2 regions of the Streptomyces sp. NPDC001222 genome follow, and region 2 is predicted to be linked to the other one. Evidence: riboswitches for the same ligand, from Rfam matches in the RefSeq annotation. Region 2 holds a riboswitch; the other holds the start of a gene.
The links. A riboswitch is a leader RNA that binds a small molecule or an ion and turns the genes downstream of it on or off. The one in region 2 is predicted to bind glycine.
Positions count from the first base shown of each region.

Region 1: linked by a shared signal. The riboswitch ahead of gcvT (glycine cleavage system aminomethyltransferase GcvT) and the one ahead of gcvP (aminomethyl-transferring glycine dehydrogenase) in region 2 are both predicted to bind glycine.

Region 1 covers NZ_JBIAXT010000010.1:159,589-167,218, reverse strand. Annotated here, with positions in the region: gene ACFY2Z_RS16610 (L-serine ammonia-lyase) at 1-1,247, opposite strand, end outside; gene glyA (serine hydroxymethyltransferase) at 1,334-2,596, opposite strand; gene gcvH (glycine cleavage system protein GcvH) at 2,609-2,986, opposite strand; gene gcvT (glycine cleavage system aminomethyltransferase GcvT) at 3,093-4,214, opposite strand; glycine riboswitch at 4,400-4,510, opposite strand; gene ACFY2Z_RS16590 (AAA family ATPase) at 4,682-5,365, shown strand; gene ACFY2Z_RS16585 (enhanced serine sensitivity protein SseB) at 5,484-6,275, shown strand; gene ACFY2Z_RS16580 (enhanced serine sensitivity protein SseB C-terminal domain-containing protein) at 6,554-7,354, shown strand.
Region 2 covers NZ_JBIAXT010000013.1:185,170-192,799, reverse strand. Annotated here, with positions in the region: gene ACFY2Z_RS20080 (MerR family transcriptional regulator) at 473-1,147, shown strand; gene ACFY2Z_RS20075 (DNA polymerase IV) at 1,202-2,701, shown strand; gene ACFY2Z_RS20070 (PRC-barrel domain-containing protein) at 2,623-2,994, opposite strand; glycine riboswitch at 3,109-3,204, shown strand; gene gcvP (aminomethyl-transferring glycine dehydrogenase) at 3,382-6,267, shown strand; gene ACFY2Z_RS20060 (DUF5999 family protein) at 6,413-6,619, opposite strand; gene ACFY2Z_RS20055 (hypothetical protein) at 6,948-7,535, opposite strand.

The sequences.
Region 1 (7,630 bases), on a different contig from region 2:
CCGTCGCCGCGCATCGCCATGCGGGCCGCCGTGACCGCCTTGACCGCCGCCATGCCGTTGCGCTCGATGCACGGGATCTGGACCAGACCGCCGACCGGGTCGCAGGTCAGGCCGAGGTTGTGCTCCATGCCGATCTCGGCCGCGTTCTCCACCTGCTCGGGGGTGCCGCCCAGGACCTCCGCCAGCGCGCCCGCCGCCATCGAGCAGGCCGAGCCGACCTCGCCCTGGCAGCCGACCTCCGCGCCGGAGATGGAGGCGTTCTCCTTGAAGAGCATGCCGATCGCGCCCGCGGCGAGCAGGAAGCGGACCACGCCGTCCTCGTCCGCGCCGGGCACGAAGTTGATGTAGTAGTGCAGCACCGCCGGGATGATGCCCGCGGCGCCGTTCGTCGGGGCCGTGACCACCCGGCCGCCGGCCGCGTTCTCCTCGTTCACGGCCATCGCGTAGAGGGTGATCCACTCCATCGCGCGGGCCAGCGGGTCGCCCTCGGCACGGAGCTGACGCGCGGTGACGGCCGCGCGGCGGCGGACCTTCAGACCACCCGGCAGGATGCCCTCACGGGACAGGCCGCGGGTCACGCAGCCCTGCATGACCTGCCATATCTCCAGCAGGCCCGCACGGATCTCCTCCTCCGTGCGCCAGGCCCGCTCGTTCTCCAGCATCAGCGAGGAGATCGACAGACCCGTCTCCCTGGTCAGGCGCAGCAGCTCGTCGCCGGTGCGGAAGGGGTACTTCAGCACCGTGTCGTCGAGCTTGATGCGGTCCGCGCCGACCGCGTCCTCGTCGACGACGAAGCCGCCGCCGACCGAGTAGTAGGTCTTGGTGAGCAGCTCGGTCCCCGAGGCGTCGTACGCCCACAGGGTCATGCCGTTCGCGTGGTAGGGGAGCGCCTTGCGGCGGTGCAGCACCAGGTCGTCGTCGAAGGAGAACGCGATCTCGTGCTCGTCGAGCAGCCGGAGGCGGCCGGACTCCTTGATGTCCTCCACCCGCCGGTCGGCGCCCTCCACGTCCACCGTGCGGGGCGAGGCGCCCTCGAGGCCCAGCAGCACGGCCTTGGGCGTGCCGTGGCCGTGGCCGGTGGCGCCCAGGGAGCCGTACAGCTCGGTGCGCACGGAGGCGACCGATTCCAGCAGCGCCTCGTTGCGCAGCCGCAGGGCGAACAGGCGTGCCGCGCGCATCGGGCCGACCGTGTGGGAGCTGGACGGGCCGATGCCGATCGAGAACAGGTCGAAGACCGAGATGGCCACGGGTACTCCTCAATACGGGGGTGGTGCAGGGGCCGGCCGGGCACCGCGCTTCTCTCCAGTGTGCGCGGTGCCGGCCGAAGGGTGACTTACCGGGCGAGACCCGGGTACAGCGGGTGCTTGTCGGCCAGGGTCTTCACCCGGGCCTTGAGTGCATCGACGTCGTAGGACGGCTTGAGCGCCTCGGCGATGACGTCCGCGACCTCGGCGAAGTCCTCGGCCGTGAAGCCGCGGGTCGCCAGGGCGGGCGTGCCGATCCGAAGGCCCGAGGTGACCATCGGGGGGCGGGGGTCGTTCGGGATCGCGTTGCGGTTGACCGTGATGCCGACCTCGTGCAGACGGTCCTCGGCCTGCTGGCCGTCCAGCTCGGAGTTCCGCAGGTCGACCAGGACCAGGTGCACGTCGGTGCCGCCGGACAGCACGTCCACGCCCACGGCCCGGACGTCGTCCTCGACCAGGCGCTCGGCCAGGATGCGAGCGCCCTCCAGCGTCCGCTGCTGCCGTTCCTTGAAGTCCTCGCTCGCCGCGACCTTGAAGGCGACCGCCTTGGCGGCGACCACATGCTCCAGGGGACCGCCCTGCTGACCGGGGAAGACCGCGGAGTTGATCTTCTTGGCCAGCTCGGCCGTCGAGAGGATCACGCCACCGCGGGGGCCGCCCAGCGTCTTGTGGGTGGTGGTGGTGACCACGTGGGCGTGGGGGACCGGGTTCGGGTGCAGACCCGCCGCGACCAGACCGGCGAAGTGCGCCATGTCGACCATGAGGTACGCGCCGACCTCGTCCGCGATCCGGCGGAAGGCGGCGAAGTCCAGCTGCCGCGGGTACGCCGACCAGCCCGCCACGATCAGCTTCGGGCGGTTCTCCTTGGCGAGGCGCTCGACCTCGCCCATGTCCACGGTGCCGTCGTCGCCCACGTGGTAAGCGACCACGTTGTAGAGCTTGCCGGAGAAGTTGATCTTCATGCCGTGGGTCAGATGGCCGCCGTGCGCCAGGTTCAGACCCATGATCGTGTCACCGGGCTGGAGCAGCGCGAACATCGCGGCCGCGTTGGCCTGCGCACCCGAGTGCGGCTGCACATTGGCGTGCTCGGCGCCGAAGAGCGCCTTGACGCGGTCGATGGCGATCTGCTCCACCACGTCGACGTGCTCACAGCCGCCGTAGTAGCGGCGGCCCGGGTAGCCCTCGGCGTACTTGTTGGTGAGGACCGAGCCCTGGGCCTCCATGACCGCGACCGGGGCGAAGTTCTCCGAGGCGATCATCTCGAGGGTGGACTGCTGGCGGTGCAGCTCGGCGTCGACGGCCGCGGCGACCTCCGGGTCGAGCTCGTGCAGGGGGGTGTTCAGAAGTGACATGGATGCGGTTCCTCAGCTGCCGGAGAACTCGGTGTACTCGTCCGCGGTGAGCAGGTCGGAGGGCTCCTCCGACACGCGCACGCGGAACAGCCAGCCGCCCTCGAAGGGGGCTGAGTTCACCAGCGACGGGTCGTTCACCACGTCCTCGTTGACCTCGGTGACCTCGCCGGAGACCGGGGAGTAGAGGTCGCTGACCGACTTGGTCGACTCCAGCTCGCCGCAGGTCTCGCCCGCGCTCACCGTGTCACCGACCTCCGGGAGCTGGACGAACACGACATCGCCGAGCGCGTTGGCCGCGTGCTCCGTGATGCCGACCGTCGAGACGCCGTCCTCGGCGCCCGACAGCCACTCGTGCTCCTTGCTGTAACGCAGCTGCTGGGGGTTGTTCATGGCCTGAATTCTCCTGTACGCGCGGGAGTGGTGGTGAAGGGGGACTGCTGAGAAGCTCGTGAGCAGGCCGCACGGGGCGGTGCGACGTCCGGCCCGGGCCCAGTGTCTACTTCTGGCGCTTGTAGAACGGCAGCGCCACGACCTCGTACGGCTCGTGGCTGCCCCGGATGTCCACCGCGACCCCGGCGGTGCCGGGCGCGGAGTGCGCGGCGTCGACGTACGCCATCGCGATCGGCCGGCCCAGCGTGGGGGAGGGCGCGCCGGAGGTGACCTCGCCGATCACCTCGCCGCCGGAGACGACGGCGTACCCGGCCCGCGGCACCCGCCGGCCCTCGGCGACCAGGCCGACCAGGACGCGCGGCGGGTTCTGCGCGGCGCGCTCGGCGGCCTCGTGGAGCGCCGCGCGCCCCACGAAGTCGCCCTCCTTCTCGAACTTCACGACCCGGCCGAGACCGGCGTCGAAGGGGGTCAGGGAGGTGGTCAGCTCGTGCCCGTACAGCGGCATGCCCGCTTCCAGGCGCAGGGTGTCCCGGCAGGACAGACCGCAGGGGATCAGGCCGACCGGCGCCCCCGCCTCGGTCAGCGCCTGCCACAGCTTCTCGGCGTGCTCGGGGGCGACGAACAGCTCGAAGCCGTCCTCGCCGGTGTAGCCGGTGCGGGCGATCAGCGCCGGGACGCCCGCGACCGTGCCGGGCAGGCCCGCGTAGTACTTCAGGCCGTCCAGGTCGGCGTCGGTGAGGGACTTCAGGATGCCGGGGGACTCGGGGCCCTGGACGGCGATCAGCGCGTAGGCGTCGCGGTCGTCGCGCACCTCGGCGTCGAAGCCGGCGGACCGCTCCACGAGCGCGTCCAGCACCACCTGGGCGTTGGAGGCGTTGGCGACGACCATGTACTCCCGCTCGCCGAGCCGGTACACGATCAGGTCGTCGAGGATGCCGCCGTCCGCCTGGCAGATCATGGTGTAGCGGGCACGGCCGACGCCGACCGAGCCGATGTTGCCGACCAGCGCGTGGTCGAGCAGCCGGGCCGCGTCCGGGCCGGTCACCGTGATCTCGCCCATGTGCGAGAGGTCGAAGAGGCCCGCCTTCGTCCGGACCGCGAGGTGCTCGTCGCGCTCGGAGCCGTACCGCAGGGGCATGTCCCAGCCGGCGAAGTCGGTCATCGTCGCGCCCAGCGAACGATGCAGGGCATCGAGCGCGGTACGGCGCAGGGGGCTGCTACTGCTCATCGGTTGTGCTCCCAGGGCGATGGGGTCCCGGCGCGCGAACGAAGCCGGGCGCAGGGGGAGGGCGAGGTCGTTTCCTCCCCATCTGTCATCGGAACCTGAGAGGTTCGCCATGACCCCGCGGGGCGGGTCGTCACGGCTTGCACCTTGGGTGGAGCCACCTGAAGCGGCCCGCTTTCCAGATGTGCCTCGCCCGCGCGGTATCGGGGCCTGAGAGATTCAAGGGAGGGACTTGCTCCTTCGGCGCCCGGGCGGACGTACGGCGACGTACGGACCCGGAACTCTCCCGCGCGGATTCAAGCGGCCGGTATGCAGTTGGCGGGCACATCATTGCACGCCTTGTCCGATCATGGCAGGGCCGTATCCGTGACCGGCTTGTGGCGCTACGGCGACGCGACCACGAGACACCGCTCATTACCTTCTCTTTACACTCGACGGGGACGGGACTTCCTGACCCCCAGGGGAGGACGATCACGGTGGACAGGACGACGGCGTACGCGACGATCTCGGGCATCGCGGTGCCCGCCCAGCCCGGATCCCCGGCCCGTCGGGCCCGCGATGAACCGCGGGCGGCGGCGGGCACCCGGGTCCGTGATCTACGAGACCGGGCGGGCCGGGGCCCCCGGGGGCTCACCTTCCGGGCGGGCGACGTCGTCGTGATCACCGGGCTGCCCGGCAGCGGCAAGTCCACCCTCATGCGCCGGGCGGTGCGGGGTGCGCGGATCGACTCCCAGGACGTCCGGGACCGCTGGGACGAGCGGCTGTCCCGCTTTCTGCCGTACGCGGTCTACCGCCCCCTCGTCCGCCTCGCCCACTACGCCGGCCTGCGCCGCGCCCTGCGCGCCCGCACCGGGGTCGTCGTCCACGACTGCGGTACGCAGACCTGGGTGCGCGCCTGGCTGGCCCGCGCGGCCCGCCGCCGCGGCGGCGCCCTCCATCTGCTCGTGCTCGACGTCACCGCGGACACGGCCCTGGACGGTCAGCGCGAGCGCGGCCGGGGCGTCTCGCGGTACGCGTTCCTCAGGCACCGCCGGGCCACCCGGCGCCTGCTGGGCTCCGTCGCAGGGGGAACCGTCCCCGACGGCTGCGGCTCGGTGGTCCTCCTGGACCGGGAGGCGGCGGACGTCCTGCACCGGATCGACTTCGCGGACTGAGACGGGCGCCGGGGGCGGAGGCGGACGTCGTGGACCGACCCCGCGAACACACCCCCCGCACCCGTTAGCCTTTCGGTCCTCAGCAGTGGTTTCTCAGCTCTTTCGCAGGCGGTGGCAGATGGACTTCCCGGCGGATCTTCCCGCGGACTTCCCCGCACAGACACACCCCCATCCGCACGGCGGATGGCCGGGCAACGAACTGGAAGAGGTGCTCTCCGCCTCGCTCGGCGTCCCCTCGGCCGGCGGCCGGATCGTGGAGGTCCTCGGCCGCAGCTTCCTGTGGGTGCCGCTGCCGAGCGGCGGAGGCCCGCAGAGCGGCCCGCTCGACCTGCCCACGCTGGAGATCGAGGGGCAGGCGTATGTACCGGTGTTCAGTTCGGAGGAGCAGTTCCGCCAGGTCGTCGGCAACCACATGTCGTACACGATCGCGCCCGCCGTCGAGTTCGCCCGCGGGCTGCCCCCGCAGGTCGGCATCGCGGTCAACCCGGGCGGGCTGGTGGGCGTGCCGCTGCCGCCGGCCGCGGTGGCCGAACTGTGCCGCGGCGGGCGCACCGAACTGGACGGTCCGGTGAGCGGCGGACGGGTCCGGCTCTTCGAGCCCGACTGGCAGGACGACCCGGTGGACTTCCTCTCCGCCGCGTCGGCCGAGTTCGCTGCGACCGGGGTGGTGCTCACCGCCCGCCGCTGCCTGGCGGCGATCGAGACCGCCGACCCGGTGATGTTCATCGGCGTCGAACTCACCAACGGGGAGGCCGACATACGGACGCTTCCGCTGGACGCGCTCGGCCGGGCGCTCGGCCGGGTCCCGGTGGGAATGCCCGTGAACATGGTGTTTCTGGATGTGGCGCAGGACCCGGTCGGAGAGTGGCTGCGGGGGCAGGTGCGGCCCTTCTACCAGCACGGTTACTGAACCGCCCGGAAACGCGGCGCGCGCTGCCGTGACGATGTGGGGTGGCGCGCGTCGGGGTGCTGTCAGTATGGCGCCTTAACCTGGTTTCATGGCCGGGGCGGAACACGCCGGTTTCCGGCACGGGGCGGGGGCCCGCCCCCGGCACGGCCGCGGGGGAGTGCGGTGTCCCGCGGACAGGGGAGAATGGCTCGGTCGGGGTGACGCGGCTGAAATCCGTGCGCCACGCACCGAAGACCTCCGTCGGGGTTGTCAGGTTTGTCGTGAAGGGGCGGTAGAGGGTGAGCGCGTCGGGCACGGCCGCGGCCGGACAGGTCGAGCAGATGCTGCGCCAGGTGACGCCCGGGCGTTACGACGCCTACGAGGCGCTGCTGCGCGTGCTCGCGACCCCTTCCTCCGGTCAGGTCTGGATGCTGCTCTGGCACGGCCAGGCCGGCTCGCCGGACGCCCAGTACGGAAACATGCACGTGAACGGACACGGCTACGCGCCCTGCGTCACCTCCGCCCAGGAACTCTCGGCCAGCGGCTGGAACCGCTCGTACGAGGTGGTCGACGCCCTCGACGCGGCCCGCACCCTCTATCCCGACCACTACGGCCTGTGGCTGAACCCGCACGCGCCGGGAGGCGGCGTCGGCATCCCCTGGCTGGATCTGCGCCGTATCGCGACCGGTCTGGAGCGCCAGCCCGCCGGTCCGCTCCGGCTCACCGAGCCGGCCATCGAGATCCCGCAGTTCTACGCCGTCCTCACCCAGAACGCGCATCGCACGTCCGCGGTGCGCTCGCTGCGCCGCGCCTGGGTGCAGCCCGCCGTCGGCGCCCCCTACCTGGCCATCGGCCTGGACGTCTACGACACCTCGCCGCCCGCCGTCGACTCGGTGCGCGCGATGATGCAGCAGTCCGTCGTGGCGGTCCCGGAGGGGCTGTCCGTGTCGACCGTGGCGATGTCCGACGAGTACGACCCGGTCGCGATGTGGCTCCGCGCCCGCGCCCGTCCCTTCTACGACCGGGAGGCCCACGCCGCACCCGCCCAGGCTCCGGCGGCCGGGGGATACGGGTATCCGCCGGTGCGTGGGGCGTACTGAGTCCGGAGTGAGCCGGGCGGGCCCCCGGACCGTCTCGGATTTCGCATCAACTCCCGTGGCAGGAGCGCCTCTTCGCGCGTAGATGCAGGAGATAGATCCAAATCTTGTGCGGTCTGCCCCGGTTGGCGGGCGTCCGCACCCCGTTACCCATCGTCCGGATAACGGAATCCCCTTATGCGTGTCACGTTTGCGCATCCTTTCATCGCCAAGTCTGGCAACTGATCGCCAAAGCGTTGAAGACTCCCGCTTCAAGGGGTTCCACCCCTGTGTACGACG
Region 2 (7,630 bases):
CGCCTGCGCCGCGCGCAGGGTGCCCCGGGGCACCCGGGCCCGCGGTCGCGTCCGTGAACGGGCCGGGACGGCCCGGACCTCCGCAGGGCGCGGAGCACCGCGCGGTCGGCGCCGGATGTCCGTAGAACGGAGTGCGGGGTCTGCCGGGCGCGACCGGCTGCACCGGAACAGGTGCGCTGGAGGACCGGGCATCGAGAACGTGCAGGTCACGCCGTGGAGCCGGGCGACCGGCGATGAGCCGCCGTGAAGCCTGATGCGGCAGCCGGAGACGCGGCATCCGCGGTCACGGCTCGATGGTCCGTACGGCATCTCACGATCCGCCGCCAGAGCATTCGGCTAGCCTTTCCCCGCGGTGGGGCACGAGAAACCACTCCTAGGGTGATTATCACTCGGCGTGCCGAGTGTGGCGATCGTTGACGCACCCTTGGTGACTGCCTACCGTCGAGAGGGCAGGTCAAGGACGGAGGTCGGCGTGAGAAGCAGCGGCGGCGGTACGGCAGGGGGGGCTCCCGGACGCAGTCTGGGAGAGAGCGGTCCGTACCCTCCTCCAAGCTCTCGGCTCCGCGCGAGCGGGGCGTGCCCCCATCACGACGACACGGCCGGCTCCGCCTCCCAGAGGCCGACGGCCGTGACGGGCGACGCGGGCGTGGCGGCCGAGTATGTCGGCTATCGCGGCCCCACGGCGTGCGCCGCCGCGGGCATCACCTACCGGCAGCTGGACTACTGGGCCCGAACGGGTCTCGTCGAACCGAGTGTGCGCCCCGCGTACGGCTCCGGGACCCAGCGGCTGTACAGCTTCCGGGACGTCGTCGTCCTCAAGATCGTCAAGCGCTTCCTCGACACCGGCGTGTCACTGCAGAACATCCGCACCGCCGTCCAGCACCTCAGGGAGCGCGGCTTCTCCGACCTGGAGCGGATGACGCTGATGAGCGACGGCGCGACGGTCTACGAGTGCACCTCACCCGACGAGGTCCACGCCCTGCTCCAGGGCGGTCAGGGCATCTTCGGTATCGCCGTGGGCGTCGTGTGGCGTGACGTGGAGAGCGCGCTGTCGCAGCTGCACGGGGAGCGGGTCGACACCGGGGAGACCATCGTCGGCCACAACCCTGCGGACGAGCTGGCGCAGCGCCGCAACCGGGCGGTCTGACACACGCGGCGACCACGGGTCGCGTTGTCAGTGGCGTAGGGCAGCATCGGAGATGTGAGAACCGCGCCCACGATCCTGCATCTCGACATGGATGCCTTCTACGCCTCGGCGGAGCAGGCAGCCAAGCCGAGCCTGCGCGGGAAGGCCGTCGTCGTGGGCGGGCTGGGGCCCCGCGGGGTGGTGGCGACGGCGTCCTACGAGGCGCGTGTGTTCGGCGTGCACTCGGCGATGCCGATGGCCCAGGCACGCCGGCTCGCACCGAACGCCGCGTATCTGACGCCGCGCTTCGGGTTCTACCGGCAGATCAGCGAGCAGGTCATGACCCTGCTGAGGGCCCTGTCGCCGTTGGTGGAGCCGCTGAGCCTCGATGAGGCGTTCGTGGACCTGGAGGCCGGGGGAGTGGCCTGGGACGAGGAGTCGGCGCGGCTCGTGGGGGTCAGGCTGCGCGCGGACATCCGGTCGGCCACGGGTCTGACGGGCTCGGTGGGGCTAGCAGCGTCCAAGATGCTCGCCAAGATCGCCTCCGAGCAGGCCAAGCCGGACGGCCTGGTGCTGATCCCGCCGGGCACCGAGCGGGCGCTGCTCGGCCCGATGCCGGTGCGCACGCTGCCCGGGGTCGGGCCCGCCACCGGGGACCATCTGCGCAGGGCCGGGATCACCACGGTCGACGAGATCGCCGAGGCCGGCGAGGACGAGCTGGTCAGGCTGCTGGGCAAGGCCCATGGGCAGGCGCTGTACGCCATGGCGCTGGCCCGGGACGATCGGCCCGTCGTCGCGGAGCGGGAAGCCAAGTCGGTGTCGGTCGAGGACACGTACGACGTCGACATCCATGACCGGGTCCGGGTCGGGATGGAGGTGCGGCGGCTCGCGGACCGTTGTGTGAGGCGGCTTCGGGACGCCGGGCTGTCGGGAAGGACCATCGTGCTGAAGGTGCGCAGGTACGACTTCTCGACCCTCACCCGCTCCGAGACATTGCGCGGACCGACGGACGATCCCGCGGTGGTGCGCGAGGCGGCCGGGCGGCTGCTGGAGTCCGTGGACACCACCGGCGGGGTGCGGCTGCTCGGTGTCGGCGTCACCGGGCTCGCCGACTACACCCAGGAGGACCTGTTCGCCCAGGCGCATCTGGCGGCCGGGGAGGCGGTGGCGGAGGAGCGTTCGGAGGAGGAGGCCGTCGCCGAGCCTGTCGGCGAGACGTCTCAGGCACCGGCCGAGCCTGTCTGGCGCGCGGGGCAGGACGTGCGGCACATCGACCACGGGCACGGCTGGGTGCAGGGCAGTGGGCTGGGCAGGGTGACGATACGGTTCGAGACGCCCGACTCGGGGCCGGGGCGCGTGCGCACGTTCCGCACCGACGACCCCCGGCTGGAGCCGGCGGATCCGCTGCCCCTGGTGTCCCGAAGACCCGAGGCTGCCGAAAAGGGTCCCCAGGCTGCCGAAGAGAGCTCGCAGGCCGCCGAGGACAGTGCTCGCCCTCAGGCCCCGTCGGGCTTCGCCAGCCGCCCGAAGTCGCGGTCCGGCGGCGGGGGCGGCGGGGCCACGTCGAGCCCGTAGTGGTGGTAGAGCTGCAGCTCCTGCTCGGGGGAGAGGTGCCGCCCGACCCCGAAGTCGGGTGCCTCCTTGATCAGCGCACGTTCGAAGGGCACGTAGAGCGAGCCCTCGACCAGCCGGCTGGGTTCCAGCGGCACGAACGCGTCCCTGCTGAACAGACCCGTTCGTATGGCCGCCCACTCCGGCACCCCGGTCGCGTCGTCGAGATAGATCTCGTCGATCGTGCCGATCTTGACCCCATTGCGGTCGAACGCCTTGCGGCCGATCAGATTCCGCGGATCGATCTCGGTCTGCACGGTCCCTCCAACTGGTCGCAACACATCCGTCAGCACTACAAAAGAGCACATTCAGCACGGCGGCCACTCGAAGGTTGTCTTGTTGTCCCCGCTGGTAGGCTGGCAAGCGGCTGTCGACCCCGTGCGGGAGAGCTCTTCGGAGGGATCCGGAGGCGCCGAAGGAGCAAACCCTCCCCGGAAACTCTCAGGCACACGTACCGCACGGACGAGGTCACTCTGGAAAGCAGGGCGGGTGTCGACGGCATCCGCTCTCACCGACGGTGAAAACCGGAGCGCCTTCGGGCGGACCGGTGAAGCTCTCAGGTCGAGATGACAGAGGGGGAGGCCGCCGGGGTACCCACGCCGAGGTACCCCTCGAAGGTCGCGTCAGACCAGGAGGCCTCCGCAATGACCGCCCATCGCATTCCGCTCTCCGAGCTCGAGCAGGGTACGCCCTTCGAGCAGCGCCACATCGGGCCCGACCAGGAGGCGCGGGCCAAGATGCTCGCGCACGTCGGCTACGGCTCGCTCGACGAGCTCACGGCCGCCGCGGTCCCGGACGTGATCAAGAACGCCGACGCCCTGGACCTGCCGGGTGCACGCACCGAGGCCGAGGTGCTGGCCGAGCTGCGCTCGCTCGCCGACCGCAACCAGGTCCTCGCCTCCATGATCGGTCTCGGGTACTACGGCACCTTCACGCCCCCGGTGATCCTCCGGAACGTGATGGAGAACCCGGCCTGGTACACCGCGTACACCCCCTACCAGCCGGAGATCTCGCAGGGCCGGCTGGAGGCGCTGCTGAACTTCCAGACCACGGTTGCCGACCTCACCGGCCTGCCGACCTCCGGGGCCTCTCTGCTCGACGAGGGCACGGCCGCCGCCGAGGCGATGGCGCTGTCCCGGCGCATGGGCAAGAACAAGAAGGGCCTGTTCCTGGTCGACGCGGACGCGCTGCCGCAGACCATCGCCGTGATCGAGACCCGTGCCGAGCCCACCGGGGTCGAGGTCGTCGTCGCCGACCTCAGCGACGGCATCCCGGCCGAGGTCGCCGAGCGCGAGATCAACGGCGTACTGATCCAGTACCCCGGCGCCTCCGGTGCCGTACGCGACATCAAGCCGGTCATCGAGCAGGCCCATGAGCTGGGCGCGCTGGTCACCGTCGCCGCCGACCTGCTCGCGCTCACGCTGCTGACCTCCCCCGGCGAGCTGGGCGCCGACATCGCCGTCGGCACCACCCAGCGCTTCGGCGTGCCGATGGGCTTCGGCGGCCCGCACGCCGGCTACATGGCCGTGCACGAGAAGTTCGCCCGCAGCCTGCCGGGTCGGCTCGTGGGTGTCTCCGTGGACGCGGACGGACACAAGGCGTACCGGCTGGCGCTGCAGACGCGTGAGCAGCACATCCGCCGTGAGAAGGCGACCAGCAACATCTGCACCGCCCAGGTGCTGCTCGCGGTGATGGCCGGGATGTACGCCGTCTACCACGGGCCCGAGGGCCTGCGCACCATCGCGCAGCGCACGCACCGGTACGCCGCGATCCTGGCCGCCGGGCTCACCGCCGGCGGGGTCGAGGTCGTCCACGGTTCCTACTTCGACACCCTCACCGTGCGGGTGCCCGGCCGGGCCGACGCGGTCGTCACCGCCGCCCGCGAGCGCGGTGTGAACCTGCACCTCGTCGACGCCGACCACGTCTCGATCGCCTGTGACGAGACGACCGGGCGGGCCCAGCTGACTGCCGTCTGGGGCGCGTTCGGCGTCGAGGGCGATGTCGCGGCGCTCGACGGCACGACCGAGGACGCGCTGCCGCGGACGCTGCTGCGCACCGGCGCCTACCTGACGCACCCGGTCTTCCACCAGCACCGCTCCGAGACCGCGATGCTGCGCTACCTGCGCCGACTGGCCGACCGCGACTACGCGCTGGACCGGGGCATGATCCCGCTGGGCTCCTGCACCATGAAGCTCAACGCGACCACCGAGATGGAGCCGGTCACCTGGCCCGAGTTCGGGCAGCTGCACCCCTTCGCGCCCGCCGACCAGGCCGAGGGCTACCTCACGCTCATCCGTGAGCTGGAGGAGCGGCTCGCCGAGGTGACGGGCTACGACAAGGTCTCCCTCCAGCCCAACGCCGGTTCGCAGGGTGAGCTGGCCGGCCTGCTCGCGGTGCGCGGCTACCACCGTGCCAATGGTGACGACCAGCGCACGGTGTGCCTCATCCCGTCCTCCGCGCACGGCACCAACGCGGCCAGCGCCGTGATGGCCGGTATGAAGGTAGTCGTCGTGAAGACCGCCGAGGACGGCGAGATCGACGTCGTGGACCTGCGCGCCAAGATCGAGCAGTACCGCGACGAGTTGTCGGTGCTGATGATCACCTATCCGTCCACGCACGGTGTGTTCGAGGAGCACGTCGCCGACATCTGCGCCGCCGTGCACGAGGCCGGCGGTCAGGTGTACGTCGACGGCGCCAACCTGAACGCCCTGGTCGGCCTGGCCAAGCCCGGCCACTTCGGCGGCGACGTCTCGCACCTCAACCTGCACAAGACGTTCTGCATCCCGCACGGTGGCGGCGGCCCCGGCGTCGGCCCGGTCGGTGTGCGCGCTCACCTGGCGCCGTATCTGCCGAACCACCCGCTGCAGCCTGCGGCCGGTCCCGAGACGGGCGTCGGCCCGATCTCGGCCGCCCCGTGGGGGTCGGCGGGCATCCTGCCGATCTCGTGGACCTACGTCCGGCTGATGGGCGGCGAGGGCCTCAAGCGGGCCACGCAGATGGCGGTCCTCTCCGCCAACTACATCGCCAAGCGCCTGGAGCCGCACTATCCCGTGCTCTACACCGGCCCGGGCGGTCTGGTCGCGCACGAGTGCATCGTCGACCTGCGCCCGCTGACCAAGGCGACCGGCGTGAGCGTCGACGACGTCGCCAAGCGGCTGATCGACTACGGCTTCCACGCGCCCACCATGTCGTTCCCGGTTGCCGGCACGCTGATGATCGAGCCGACCGAGTCCGAGGACCTCACCGAAATCGACCGGTTCTGCGACGCGATGATCGCCATCCGGGCCGAGATCGAGAAGGTCGGCTCGGGTCAGTGGCCCGCCGAGGACAACCCGCTGCGGGGCGCCCCGCACACCGCGGCGGCGCTCGGCGACACGTGGGAGCACGCGTACACGCGTGAGGAGGCCGTCTTCCCGGCCGGCGTGTCGGCCGCGGACAAGTACTGGCCGCCGGTGCGCCGCATCGACCAGGCCTTCGGCGACCGCAACCTGGTCTGCTCCTGCCCGCCGCTGGACGCTTACGAGGAGTGATCGGCGTAGGACATGCCTCGGGGCCGGTGCGGAGCGTATGTCTCCGGCCGGCCCCTCGTGTCACGGGGGCAGCGTCCGCCCCTCGTGTCCGGGGCAGCGTGTGCCCCTTGCGTCACGGGGCAGTGGCTGCCCCCCTGTGCGCCGCTCAGGCGGCCGTCATCACCTGGTCCGTGCCCATCGGGCGGTGCGGGGCGATGATCTGGCCGTCGGGCAGAAGCTCACCGGTGTCCTCGAAGAGCAGAACGCCGTTGCACAGCAGGCTCCATCCCTGCTCCGGGTGGTGCGCCACGAGGCGGGCGGACTCCCGGTCGGCGGATTCGGCGGTCGGGCACGGTGGCTGGTGCTGGCACATGATGGATGGGATCTTTCGCTCTGTCGTGATGGGTGAGATGGCTGCCGTGTCTGTCCTGCGGCTTGTCATGTCGTTCATGGCCGCCCCCCGTCGGCGATACGTTCCGGACCCAGTCTTGCCCCACGGCTGTCGATCCGCAGGCATTTCGCTGCACCGGTTCTCACAGGTTCATGACGCGTCACCCGCGCGGACGGTTCAGCTCAACTCCCCGGTCCCTTCGGATGGTTTGTGATAGCCGGAAGAGGCTAGTCCGTGCAGGCCGGCCCGCGCACGGAACGTGCCCCGCGGCCGTTTCCGGCGGCGGGGCACGCATCAGGGCGGTCCTGTCCTAGGCGGGCGAGCCGAGCAGCGGGGCCGGCGCCATGCGCAGGGTGAGCACCGGCAGGAGGTCGGCGACGCCGTGCGGACGGTGGGCCGCTACCCCAGGCGGGGCCGGGGCGAGCGGGACCAGGAGATCGGTCGTGGCCAGAGAGCCCGACGCGCCGTCGGCGGAGCAGTCGCCGTGCAGCCACAGGGTGAGCATGTACAGCTTCGGCACGGACAGCAGCCGGGCCTGGTAGGGCTGGGTCGCCGCCTCCTCCGCCTGGCGCAGGGCGCGTTCGGTGGCGGCGATGTACGGGCCTTCGAAGAAGTGCGAGAACGCCCACCCGTCAGGGGTGAGCATGGTTTCGGCTGCGGCGACCGCGCGGTCCCCGCAGCGGATGAGGAAGCGCCACCCCGCGAGGCGGGTGACCCACTCGCCGGTGGGAGTGATCCGGTCCAGTACGTGCACGGGCAGTGGGAGTTCGGGTGTCGCCGGTCCCTGGACGGCTCGCAGGGACGGGGTACGAGCCTCCTGGACCGCGGTGGGGGAACCGAGTGCCGTGAGGACGGAACGGAGAGCGGGCGCGGGTGCCGGGGGGACATGCAGGAGCATGGTGGGTCGCCTCTCATTCGACAGGCAGTGGCGCGGGGGGCGGTGAGGGAAGGGGGCGGGCGGACGTCACTGTCAGCTCTCGGGGTCAGAGGAGC